DNA from 2 places in the Sporosarcina sp. FSL W7-1349 genome. Region 1 is predicted to be linked to the other one. Evidence: a T-box and tRNA genes for the amino acid it is inferred to sense, from the RefSeq annotation. Region 1 holds a T-box; the other holds one or more tRNA genes.

Region 1 (5,804 bases):
TTCGTCAATTCAACGGGTTTGAATAATGCCAATCTGCATGGAATGCACCCGCAAGGGACAGGCCCCAAAGATGAGAATGTCATGCCGGCCAAGTCGGTTGCTAAATTGGCGTACCGGTTGCTGAAAGATTATCCAGAAGTGCTAGAAACGACATCTATTAAGACGAAGAAGTTCCGTGAAGGTACAACGGATGAAATCAAAATGGACAACTGGAACTTCATGCTTCCGGGCTTCGTGTATGAATACGAAGGGGTCGATGGTTTAAAAACGGGGACTACCGAATTTGCAGGGCATTGTTTCACAGGAACTGCTCAACGCGACGGTAAGCGGGTCATCGCAGTCGTCATGAAAGCGGTCGATGCCAAAGGGGTCGGCTCGTATAAAGCTCGCTTTGACGCGACACGTGCGTTATTCGATTATGGGTTCTCTCAATTTTCCGAAGTGGAGTTCGTTCCAGCTGGTTATCAATTTGAAGATCAAAAAACGGTAGATGTTATAAAAGGGAAAGAGAAAACGGCATCCATTGCCGTGAAAGAACCGATTCGCATGCTGGTCAAAACAAGCGAAAAAGACTTGTACGTTCCCGAGTTGGTGCTCGATGAATCCAAATTGAAAGACGGCACTTTACAGGCGCCGGTTAAAAAAGACACCGTTGTCGGCCATGTCAAACTCGTGAAAACCGAGGGGACCGACTACGGCTACATCGATTCCGATAATCCGGGATCGGAAGTTGTTGTGACGGACACGGTGGAAAAGGCTGGTTGGTTCTCCTTGATGATGAGTGCCATTGGCGACTTCTTTGCTGGTGTTTGGAAAAGTGCGACCGGTTTTGTGAAAGGTCTATTTAACTGAATTAAAGCGATGGTTCCTCAAGAGAGAGGACCATCGCTTTTTTGTATGCTCCAAGCGTCCATGAGCTTCTCTACGGCTCTTTCGATCCCAATCAGGGCTAAGCCTCCAAATCCAAGAAGGAACTGTGGAGGGCCGTCTACAGGTAGTTTGCGATAGCCATTCAAGCCATAGACACGTATTCCAGCTTGACTGGCGATTTCCGTCAAAGCTTTTTCAGAGGAATTGGTATGAATTGTGATGATGATATGCATACCGGCCTCATCACCGGAATACGTCACTTTAGGCGCGTAAGGATGAAGGGCATCCGTCAGCGACTGCAATTTCCTACGATAGATTTTACGCATCCGGTTTAAGTGGCGGGAAAAGTATCCATCTGCCATGAAACGCGAGAGCAGATGCTGATCCAGCCGCGGCACCGTCGAAGAGTAATGGATGAACGCCTCTTCATAGCGATGGAGCAAAGAAGGGGGCAAGACCATGTAAGCAATCCGCAATGAAGGCATGAGCGATTTGGAAAAAGTACTCAAATAAATGACATTGCCTCCTTTGTCCATGCCATGGAGCGAGGGAATGGGCCGGCCAGTGTACCGGAATTCGCTGTCATAATCGTCTTCTATGATGAAATTCTCTTCCCGGGAGGCGGCCCAGTTCAACAAAGCCGTCCTGCGAGACGCAGAAAGGACGGTACCGGTCGGAAACTGGTGGGAAGGGGTCACATAGGCAATGGTCGCTTCTGACCGTTGTAGAGCCCGTACGTCCATCCCTTCTTCATCTACCACAATCGGAATGGCTTCCCGGTTGTTATGGATGAACACATGGTGGGTCAACGGATAGCCGGGGTCTTCGATGGCATAAGCTGCGTCTTCCCCGAGAATCCGAATGACGAGCGGCATGAGCTGTTCGGTTCCAGAACCGACGATGATCTGATCGGGCGTACATTCGACGCCGCGCGAATGATACAGATAACGGGCAATTTCCCTGCGCAGCTCGATATCTCCATGCGGATGCCCAAGCAAGAGCAGATGCTCGGATGAATTGTCGATAATGTCCCTCGCATACTTCCTCCATTGCGTGAACGGGAACGACCCGGTATCGATTTTCCCTGGTGAAAAGTCAATCGATACCTTCTCTTGTTCCTTTGAAGCAGGACGATATTTCAACTTGGCTGGCTGGACATAGGCCAATTCCTCGATCGCCTGGACGAAATACCCTTTCCGCGGCTTGGAGGATATGAACCCCTCCGCCGCCAGTTGCCCATAAGCAAGTTCGATTGTCGTCTGACTGACACTGAGAAACTCCCCGAGCTGCCGTTTGGAAGGCAGTTTCATGCCGACGGGCAACTTCCCTTCCGTAATATCCCGCTGGATTTGATTATAAATTTGTTCATATAACGGCACTTCCAATGATTTATCAAGTTGAATAAATAACATCTCCATAAACAATCTTCCTATCTGACCACTTTATTTTTAATTAAACTGGGCATTTCAATAAGGTCATATTCCATTATACTGAACAATGAGAAAAGGAGGAAGATACATATGAAATTTCAATACGGCGGCGTCATTATGGACGTCATTAATGCAGAGCAGGCAAAAGTGGCGGAAGCATCAGGAGCGATTGCGGTCATGGCATTGGAACGCGTCCCGTCGGATATACGCAAGGCGGGCGGCGTGGCACGGATGGCCGACCCACGCATCATCGAAGAAGTGAAAAATGCGGTATCGATTCCGGTCATGGCAAAGGCACGCATCGGCCATATCTCCGAAGCTCGCGTCCTGGAAGCTTTGGGAGTGGACTACATAGACGAAAGTGAAGTGCTCACTCCCGCGGATGAAGAGTTTCATCTGCTGAAAAGCGCATTCTCCGTACCGTTCGTCTGCGGAGCGCGGGACCTCGGGGAAGCGGCACGCCGGCTAGGCGAAGGGGCGAAGATGCTCCGGACAAAAGGGGAACCGGGTACCGGCAATATCGTAGAGGCGGTTCGCCATCTGCGTAAAGTAAATGCTCAAGTGAATAAAATCGTCCATATGAACGAAGAGGAACTCATGACGGAGGCGCGTGATCTAGGGGCTCCGTATGACGTCCTGTTGGCCATCAAGGAACACGGCCGACTGCCAGTCACCAATTATGCAGCAGGCGGCGTCGCCACTCCTGCAGACGCAGCTCTCATGATGGAACTCGGAGCGGATGGCGTATTCGTCGGCTCGGGGATCTTCAAATCGGAAAATCCTGAAAAGTTTGCGCGTGCCATCGTGCAAGCGACACAAAATTTCAAGGACTATGCATTAATCGGCGAGCTTTCCAAAGACATCGGTAATCCGATGAAAGGCCTGGAAATCGGCACGCTCCTACAGGAAGAGCGCATGTCGGAACGCGGACGATAAACGAATTCAGGCAAAGGCAATCAACCAAGTCGTTGCAGATCCTAATCGTGGCGGAAAGAAGATGACTTCGGGAAGCAGCCGGAGTCTTCTTTCTTTTTGGAAAAACAAGGTCCAATCTTGCTAAAACTGTGTCCATGTAGTACAGTAAGGATAATTTCAAACATGTGACGATGATGGGAAGTAGTAGCAAGGCAACCCTTTTCAAGAGAGTCGGCGGGTGGTGCGAGCCGATAGAGGGAATTGTGAATCCGTCCCTGAGTAGCCGGGCCGAAGAGGAGTAGGCTCGTGCCGGTACTTGAACCGTTATTTCAATGAAGCGGATTGGATGGAGTCCAATCAATTTGGGTGGCAACGCGGGTAGCTCTCGTCCCTTTTCCAGGGGGATGACGGGCTTTTTTTGTTGCACTTTTCCATGATCGTCCATATTGAGGGAGGAATTGTCCATGTTAGATATTAAAAAAATCCGGGCTGATTTCGATGGTGTGAAAGAAAAGCTGTCGAAACGCGGGGAAGACCTTACGGATTTCGATAAATTCGGGGGGCTCGATGAAAAACGGCGTGAATTGATTGCCAAAGTGGAAGTGTTGAAGGCGGAACGCAATGAAGTATCGCAACAAGTGGCCATGATGAAACGCAATAAGGAAAATGCTGACGATGTCATCGCGCGAATGCGTGAAGTCGGCGATGAAATCAAAAAGCTGGACGAGGAATTGAATCAGGTAGAAGAAGAGCTGAACTACGTCATGATGCGCATTCCGAACATTCCGCATGAAAGCGTCCCTGTCGGCGATAGCGAAGATGACAACGTCGAAGTGCGGACTTGGGGAGCACAACCGGAATTCTCTTTCGAGCCGAAACCGCATTGGGAACTCGGCACCGATCTGAATCTGTTGGACTTTGAGCGCGCGGCGAAAGTGACAGGCAGTCGGTTCGTCTTTTATCGCGGTCTTGGCGCGCGGCTGGAGCGGGCATTGATCAATTTCATGCTGGATCTTCATATTGAGGAGCATGGCTATGAAGAGATGCTGCCGCCGTACTTGGTAAACCGGACGAGCTTGACCGGGACAGGCCAGCTGCCGAAATTTGAAGAGGACGCTTTCCTAGTTGAGGAAGAGGATTACTTCCTGATCCCGACTTCTGAAGTGCCCGTCACTAACTTCTATCGAGATGAGATTTTGGATGGGGCTCAGCTGCCGGCAGCGTTTGCCGCATACAGCACCAACTTCCGTTCTGAAGCAGGATCTGCAGGCCGTGACACACGCGGTTTGATTCGCCAGCATCAGTTTAACAAAGTGGAACTCGTCCGCTTTGTGAAGCCGGAAGAGTCGTATGATGAACTTGAGAAACTGACAGGCCATGCGGAGAAAGTACTTCAATTGCTGAACTTGCCGTATCGCGTTCTGAAAATGTGCACGGCAGATCTTGGTTTCACGGCTGCCAAGAAATATGATATCGAAGTATGGATTCCGACGCAGAACACCTATCGTGAAATCTCGTCTTGTTCCAATTTCGAAGATTTCCAAGCGCGCCGGGCTCACATCCGGTTCCGTCGTGAAGCGGGAGCGAAGCCTGAATACGTCCATACGTTGAATGGAAGCGGACTGGCAATTGGTCGGACGGTAGCTGCCATTCTAGAGAATTACCAACAAGAAGACGGCTCCGTCGTCATTCCAGAAGTCCTTCGTCCATACATGGGCGGCAAAGAAGTTATCCGATAATACGTAAAGGCTGCATCCGGATCATTCGATTTCGGACGCAGCCTTTTTCTCACTCTTTTTTCTTTCCCGGATCGCCCTGAAAAAGGCGGATAGCATGTCTCCACATTCCTCGCCCATGATGCCTTCGGTTACATCGCATTCATGGTTGAACCGCGGGTCGTTCAGCAACCGGTATAAGGAATCGACACAGCCGCCTTTCGGATCGCGGGCACCGTAGACGACGCGGGGAATTCTCGATTGCAGAATGGCGCCTGCACACATCGGGCAAGGCTCCAATGTGACATAGAGGGTTGTCTGTTCCAACCGCCAGCTGCCGAGTGTTTGGCAAGCTTCCTGAATAGCGGATAATTCCGCATGCGTTACAGCATTTTGGGAAGTCTCGCGTAGGTTATGAGCACGCGCAATGACGTTGCCCTCATGGACAATCACCGCGCCAATCGGCACTTCTCCAAGCGCCTCCGCCATTTTTGCTTCCTCAATCGCCAATCTCATGAACGATCGGTCCGTTTCGAATACATCCATGTTCATCGCTCCTTGAGTTTATTTTAGCATGGAAATTCGAAATCACGTCTAAATTGTTCCACGTGGAAAAAACAATGGATATGATAGAATGAGGAACATGGAATTTGAAAGGTGGGCTTTTGATGGCAATACCCTTCCTGGCGGTCGAGGGGCCGATCGGTGTCGGCAAGACATCGCTCGCCAAGACGATTGCGGAAACGTGGAATTACAAACCTTTACAGGAAATCGTATACGAAAATCCGTTTTTAGATAAATTTTATGGGAACATGGAGGAATGGAGTTTTCAGACGGAAATGTTCTTCCTTTGTAACCGATACAAGCAACTAAA
Region 2 (5,804 bases), 1.6 Mb from region 1:
ACGCAGTGTCGGGCATCCGTTCCCGTTAGTCGACTGCCTCATCCTCGATGAGAATAAAGAACCGGTGAAGCCTGGAGAAATCGGCGAACTTTATTTTAAAGGGCCGTATTTGCTTGACGAATATTATAGGAATCCGGAAGACACGCAAGCGTCCTTCTACCAAGGGTATTTTTCCGTTGGCGATATGGCGATGCAGGATGAGGAAGGTTTCTATTATATTGTAGACCGGAAGAAGGACATGCTCATCAGCGGCGGGGTCAATATTTATCCGAGGGATATCGAAGAGGTGCTCTATACGCATCCGGATATCATTGAAGCGGCGGTCATCGGAGTCCCCCATCCGGTTTGGGGAGAGGCGGTCAAAGCAATCGTCGTCCTTCGCGAGGGAGCGGCATTGACGGAACAGGACGTCATCGATTTTTGCGAAGGGAAAATGGCGGGCTACAAAAAGCCGAAGTCGGTCAGCTTCCTGCCAGAATTGCCGCGGAATCCATCCGGCAAAATACTGAAAACGAGCTTGCGTGACGAATATTGGGAAAAGGAACAGAGCAAAATCTGAAAAGAGACCGCAATCCCACCGGATTGCGGTCTCTTTTCGTGCCTACACTAAATAGGTGATTTTTTCTTCGGTTTTATCCAATTCTGTGTTATTGATGGCTTCAATGATGGGAATCATCTGGAGCAGTTGATCATTGATCGGTGTCGGCACGCCGTACTTCTTGCCGAGTTCGCATACTTTTCCGGCGAAGTATTCCACTTCCGTCTTCCGTCCGGCGTCGACATCTTGCAACATTGAGGTTTTCCCGTCCGGCGCCAATTTTGCCAAGATAGGGCGGAAGGAATGGACATCCTCTTCCGTCAAATGGACTCCCGCTTTTTTGGACAACTCCACCACTTCATACATAGCGGCTTCCATCCATTGATGGGCGGCCGACACGTTTTGGAACACTTTATACGGCGCGCGCAAGACGGCGGAGGTTTGATTGATACCGACATTGAACATGAATTTCCACCAGAGCGTTCTCCAAATATCTTCCGGGACTTCGTACGGGATTTCGGAACGGTCAAACAATTCCATGACCGCTTTCACATGATCCGATACCGTCTTGTCCTTTTCACCGAAGCAAATCTTCCCGATGTTGGAAAACCGCACTTGATTTCCCGAGCGGATGGCATCAATTCCGACGCACATGCTATAAAGGATCGGGTTGTCGGGATATACTGCAGCAAGCTCTTCTTCACTCGAAATGCCGTTCAGCAGTGGAAGGAGAATTGTTTTGGGTCCGACATGGTGTTTCATATCGCGGATCGCTTCTTGCAATTCCGCGTTTTTCACTGCAATTAGGATGAGGTCGGCAGGAGCCGCTTCTGCATCAGGTTTCGTAAAATGGAAGTGGAACGGTTCTCCTTCGACATCGATGCCTGTTTTGGAATATCGTCTGATCCGTTCTTCATTGGCAATGACGGTGTGCCGTTCACCAAGTGTTTTATGTAGTCTGCTGCCATACGCAGCTCCGATTGCACCAAGTCCGATCAGTATTACCGATTGAATTGTTCTCATAGGATCCCCATCTCCTGTCATTGAAAAGTCTCCTATAAAGGATAGCATAATCATCAGTCAATTTGTAAAACTCAAATACTATTTTAATGATTAGTAAACCATGGTAGACTAGTAGCTACATTGAATCTATGAAGGAGGACCAAGTGTGACCCGACGTAAACTCACCATTGCAATCTTGTCTCTTTTCCTACTCATTTCGTCGCAAGTTTTACCACTGACTGCTGAAGCAGCCACCTCGTATGGAGAATTGGAAAAATCGATGAATCAGCTCCTGTCGGATTCGCGTCTAAAGAATTCAATGAGCAGCATCGTCATCCGAAAAGCATCCACCGGGGAAATCGTATATCAATATCAAGCGGACAGGGGAATCACACCGGCTTCGAACCAAAAGCTCCTCGCCGCAGCAGCCGCGCTGGAGACGCTGGGTGAAGACTATCGGTTCCGGACCGACGTGCTGACCGACGGGACTGTCACGAACGGGATCCTCCGCGGAAACGTCTATTTACGAGGCATGGGCGACCCGACTTTAATGAAAAAGGATCTTGATTTATTTGCTTCCCGACTGGCCAGTCAAGGCATCAAGCGGATCGAAGGGAATCTAGTAGGGGATGACAGCTTTTTCGATACGGTCCGGCTATCGCCAAGTGTCACGAAAAATCAGGAGACGTACTCCTTTGCAGCACAAGTGTCCGCCTTAACTCTATCGCCCGATCGCGATTATGATGCCGGCTCCATCATCGTCGAGGCCAAGCCTACGCGGCGCGGGCAGAAAGCCAAAGTCACCTTAGCGCCGGCGACCAAATTCGTCAATATCGTTAATCAATCGAAGACAGTGGCGAAAGGCAATTCCAATACATTGCGGATTTATCGCAAACATGGCACGAACACGATTTACATCACGGGCAATGCCCCGATTGGTTCAAGCGGCAGAAAAGAGTGGGTCGCTGTATCCAATCCGACGGCCTATACTTTGCACGAATTCAAACAATCATTGACAGCAAAAGGGATCCGCCTTGTCAACTCGTCCAACATGCGCGGAAAAGTTCCTGCGTCAGCGCAGTTGCTGACCCACCGGGATTCCATGGCACTCAAGGATCTGCTAGTGCCTTTTATGAAGTTGAGCAATAATACGCATGCCGAAATGCTGGCAAAAACAATGGGCAGGGAAGTGTATGGGGAAGGCAGTTGGGACGCGGGCCTGAAAGTGATGCGCGAATTTGTGGAAGCGAGCGGCCTGGATCGTGCGCAATGGAAGATCGAGGATGCCTCCGGACTCTCTTCGGCGAATAAAGTATCCGCTGCCCAGGTTTCCGGGCTGCTTCATGTCGTCCGTTCGAAACCTTGGTATCGCACCTTCGTCCAGGCATTGCCCGTTGCGGGGGCCAATGAACGCTTCGTAGGCGGCACATTGCGCAACCGGATGAAAACGGCACCCGCGAAAGGGAATATCATTGCCAAAACAGGCAGTCTGACAAATGTCAACGCGCTATCCGGTTATGCAGAAACGAGAGGCGGGGAAACACTGATCTTCAGCATTCTGACACAAGGTCAGAAAACGAGCACCGTTCCCGTCATTGATCGGATGGCCGCCGCCATTGCGAATACGAAATAATTAATTGAAAGCGGCGGAAAGTCGCATGTAGTACATCACTTAATAAAGGGTGATGTACTTTTTTTATTTAGACCTTAATTCCTTCATCCGCATTACTTTTTTGAATCATACATTGAACGTTGTGGTAATATATGAACGTAAATTTTTCTTGGGGAAATAGATAGTAAAAGAAGTGGCTTTGCTTGCTGAATAGGAGAGTGAATTATGGAAAACAACGTTTTTGAAGAGATGGCAAAAAGATACGATACGGAAGAAAGAATGGAATTAGCAAATGTTATAGTGCAGGAAGTAAGATCAGAACTGCAAAACAGTCAATCATGTTCTCTAATCGACTATGGGAGTGGGACGGGTCTCGTTAGTTTAGAACTATCGGATTTAGTGGATTCTGTTTTACTGGTGGATTCATCAAAGCAAATGTTAGGTGTTGCGAACGCTAAAATTTCTCTCAAAGGAATTACTAACTTCAAAGTGCTTCATTCAGATTTTACTCAAGAAACTCCGGATCTTCAGGCAGACATCGTGTTACTGTCACTCGTCCTTCTACATATTCCGGATACTACAAAAATTTTACAACAACTATTCAACATTTTAAATGAGGGCGGCAAGCTCATTATTATTGATTTCGACAAAAACGAGAAAATATATCATCCGAAAGTGCATAACGGTTTTTCGCAGGCAGAACTGAAAGAAAGATTAGCCGAAGTTGGGTTTGAATCCATCGAAATTAAAACATTCCATCATGGGAATCGTATTTTTATGAATCAAGATGCCTCCATGTTTCTATCAAGGGCTGTTAAAAAGAGAGAAAAAAGGGACGGATGAGCATATTTCATTCTGCTCATCCATCCCTTTTTTTATTGAGGTCCTCGATTTTGATCAAACCAAGGAAGGCGACTTTTTAATATATATGGCGGAGACGAGAGGATTTGAACCCCCGCGGCGCTTGCACGCCCTAGCTGATTTCGAGTCAGCCCCCTTCAGCCTCTTGGGTACGTCTCCATTTTCACAAAAGATAGTATACCATCCGGAAATCGGATGCGTCAACGGTTTATTTTCAGAAGAAGTTGGCCGCTGCCATGTGAAGCAATGTCCCATAAAAGCCGAAAGTCTGTTAAAATGAATGAGAACGCTTCTGAGGCCATAATGAAAAAGGGGAGTGGAAACGACATGGTTGAAAAAATGAACGTAGAAAGTTTCAATTTGGACCATACGAAAGTCAAGGCGCCTTATGTGCGGCTTGCCGGTGTTATTAAAGGGAAAAATGGCGATGAGATCCATAAATACGATATCCGCTTAAAACAGCCGAACAAAGAGCATATGGAAATGCCTGCGCTCCATTCATTGGAGCATCTGATGGCGGAAAAAATCCGGAACCATCATGACCAGGTTGTCGACTTGAGTCCGATGGGATGCCAAACGGGATTCTATCTGTCCGTCATCAATGATGATAATTACGACAATATCTTGGCCGCATTGGAAAAGACTTTGCGCGACGTACTCCAAGCGGAAGAAGTCCCGGCGTGCAATGAAATTCAATGCGGATGGGCCGCAAGCCATAGCCTGGAAGGCGCCAAAGAATTGGCGGAAGACTTGTTGGCCAAACGCGATGAATGGAAAGAAGTATTTGCTGAATAAGGGACCAGGCGGGGAGCAGTTGCAGATCCGGAACGACCGGACTTGCGGCGGCTCTCTTTTTATCTTTATTCAGCAAAGTTTATTTGTGCCGAAAGCGAAGCGGCAGGCACAGAAGACTCCCACCTCTATAGGTGCTGAGATGAATGCGGTTTTATCTCCTGTTCGGCGGGTGTTCAAACCCCCGCTGAACAGGGGAACTCAGACTAAAACCGCCGCGTCCAGCGGCGACGTCTGAGTGACCAACATCCTGTTGGCCCAAAGCCTCCGACGCACAGGACGTGGCGTTTTTGTCGGCCGGCGGATGTCACGGATTTTTAAGGGGAGCTTTTAAAGGAAGGCAGTCTAAATGCGCGACGTCCTAAAGGTGCCTTAATTTCTGCAAAGAACGCAGAAATACAGCAAATCGAACCCTTCGCTGTTCGATTCGCAACGACTGCATGGCCGACATCCTGTCGGCCTCGAGCTCGAAAAAATCCGGATGCAATCACGCCGGGGCGTGATTGATATAGTCCCCGCTTTTCTTGTACAGTACAATCAAAGCACGATACATATAAAAGGCAGGAGATTCTATTGGATATACCCATCTTATATGAAGACAATCATTTATTGATTGTGGAAAAGCCACCGAACATTCCAGTACAGGAAGACCGGACAGGCGATAAGGATTTACTGACATTGTTGAAGGAAGATATCAAAAACCGGTATGCTAAACCGGGTAATGTCTATCTCGGCCTAGTCCATCGGCTGGATCGCCCCGTCGGTGGTGCCATGGTATTCGCAAAGACATCCAAAGCTGCGTCCCGGTTAGCGGACGAATTGCGTAGACAAGCAATCGGCCGCACGTATGTCGCCATCGTGCGCGGTACGCCCGCGAAAAAGAAGGGGAAACTGGTACACCACCTCGTCAAGGATGCCCGGGAAAATAAAGTCCATGTTGTCGACGCGAAACGGAAAGACGCCAAACAAGCTGTACTGGACTATGAAGTTATTGCCAGT

Evidence for each region. The T-box of region 1 lies ahead of serS (serine--tRNA ligase). A T-box ahead of a tRNA ligase gene usually reads a tRNA of that ligase, here a tRNA-Ser.
Region 2: it encodes a tRNA-Ser, which carries the amino acid that the T-box ahead of serS (serine--tRNA ligase) is inferred to sense. The anticodon was not compared.

What each region holds. Positions count from the first base shown of each region.
Region 1 is NZ_JBBOOK010000001.1:2,777,394-2,783,197, reverse strand. Features, by position in the region: gene MKY41_RS13680 (serine hydrolase) at 1-852, shown strand, start outside; gene pdxR (MocR-like pyridoxine biosynthesis transcription factor PdxR) at 870-2,288, opposite strand; gene pdxS (pyridoxal 5'-phosphate synthase lyase subunit PdxS) at 2,391-3,236, shown strand; T-box leader at 3,398-3,611, shown strand; gene serS (serine--tRNA ligase) at 3,680-4,954, shown strand; gene tadA (tRNA adenosine(34) deaminase TadA) at 4,976-5,476, opposite strand; gene MKY41_RS13655 (deoxynucleoside kinase) at 5,599-5,804, shown strand, end outside.
Region 2 is NZ_JBBOOK010000001.1:1,159,640-1,165,443, reverse strand. Features, by position in the region: gene MKY41_RS05845 (class I adenylate-forming enzyme family protein) at 1-559, shown strand, start outside; gene MKY41_RS05840 (ketopantoate reductase family protein) at 602-1,561, opposite strand; gene dacB (D-alanyl-D-alanine carboxypeptidase/D-alanyl-D-alanine endopeptidase) at 1,707-3,173, shown strand; gene MKY41_RS05830 (class I SAM-dependent methyltransferase) at 3,378-3,995, shown strand; tRNA gene MKY41_RS05825 (tRNA-Ser) at 4,082-4,172, opposite strand; gene MKY41_RS05820 (S-ribosylhomocysteine lyase) at 4,341-4,808, shown strand; gene MKY41_RS05815 (hypothetical protein) at 4,828-5,043, shown strand; gene MKY41_RS05810 (RluA family pseudouridine synthase) at 5,379-5,804, shown strand, end outside.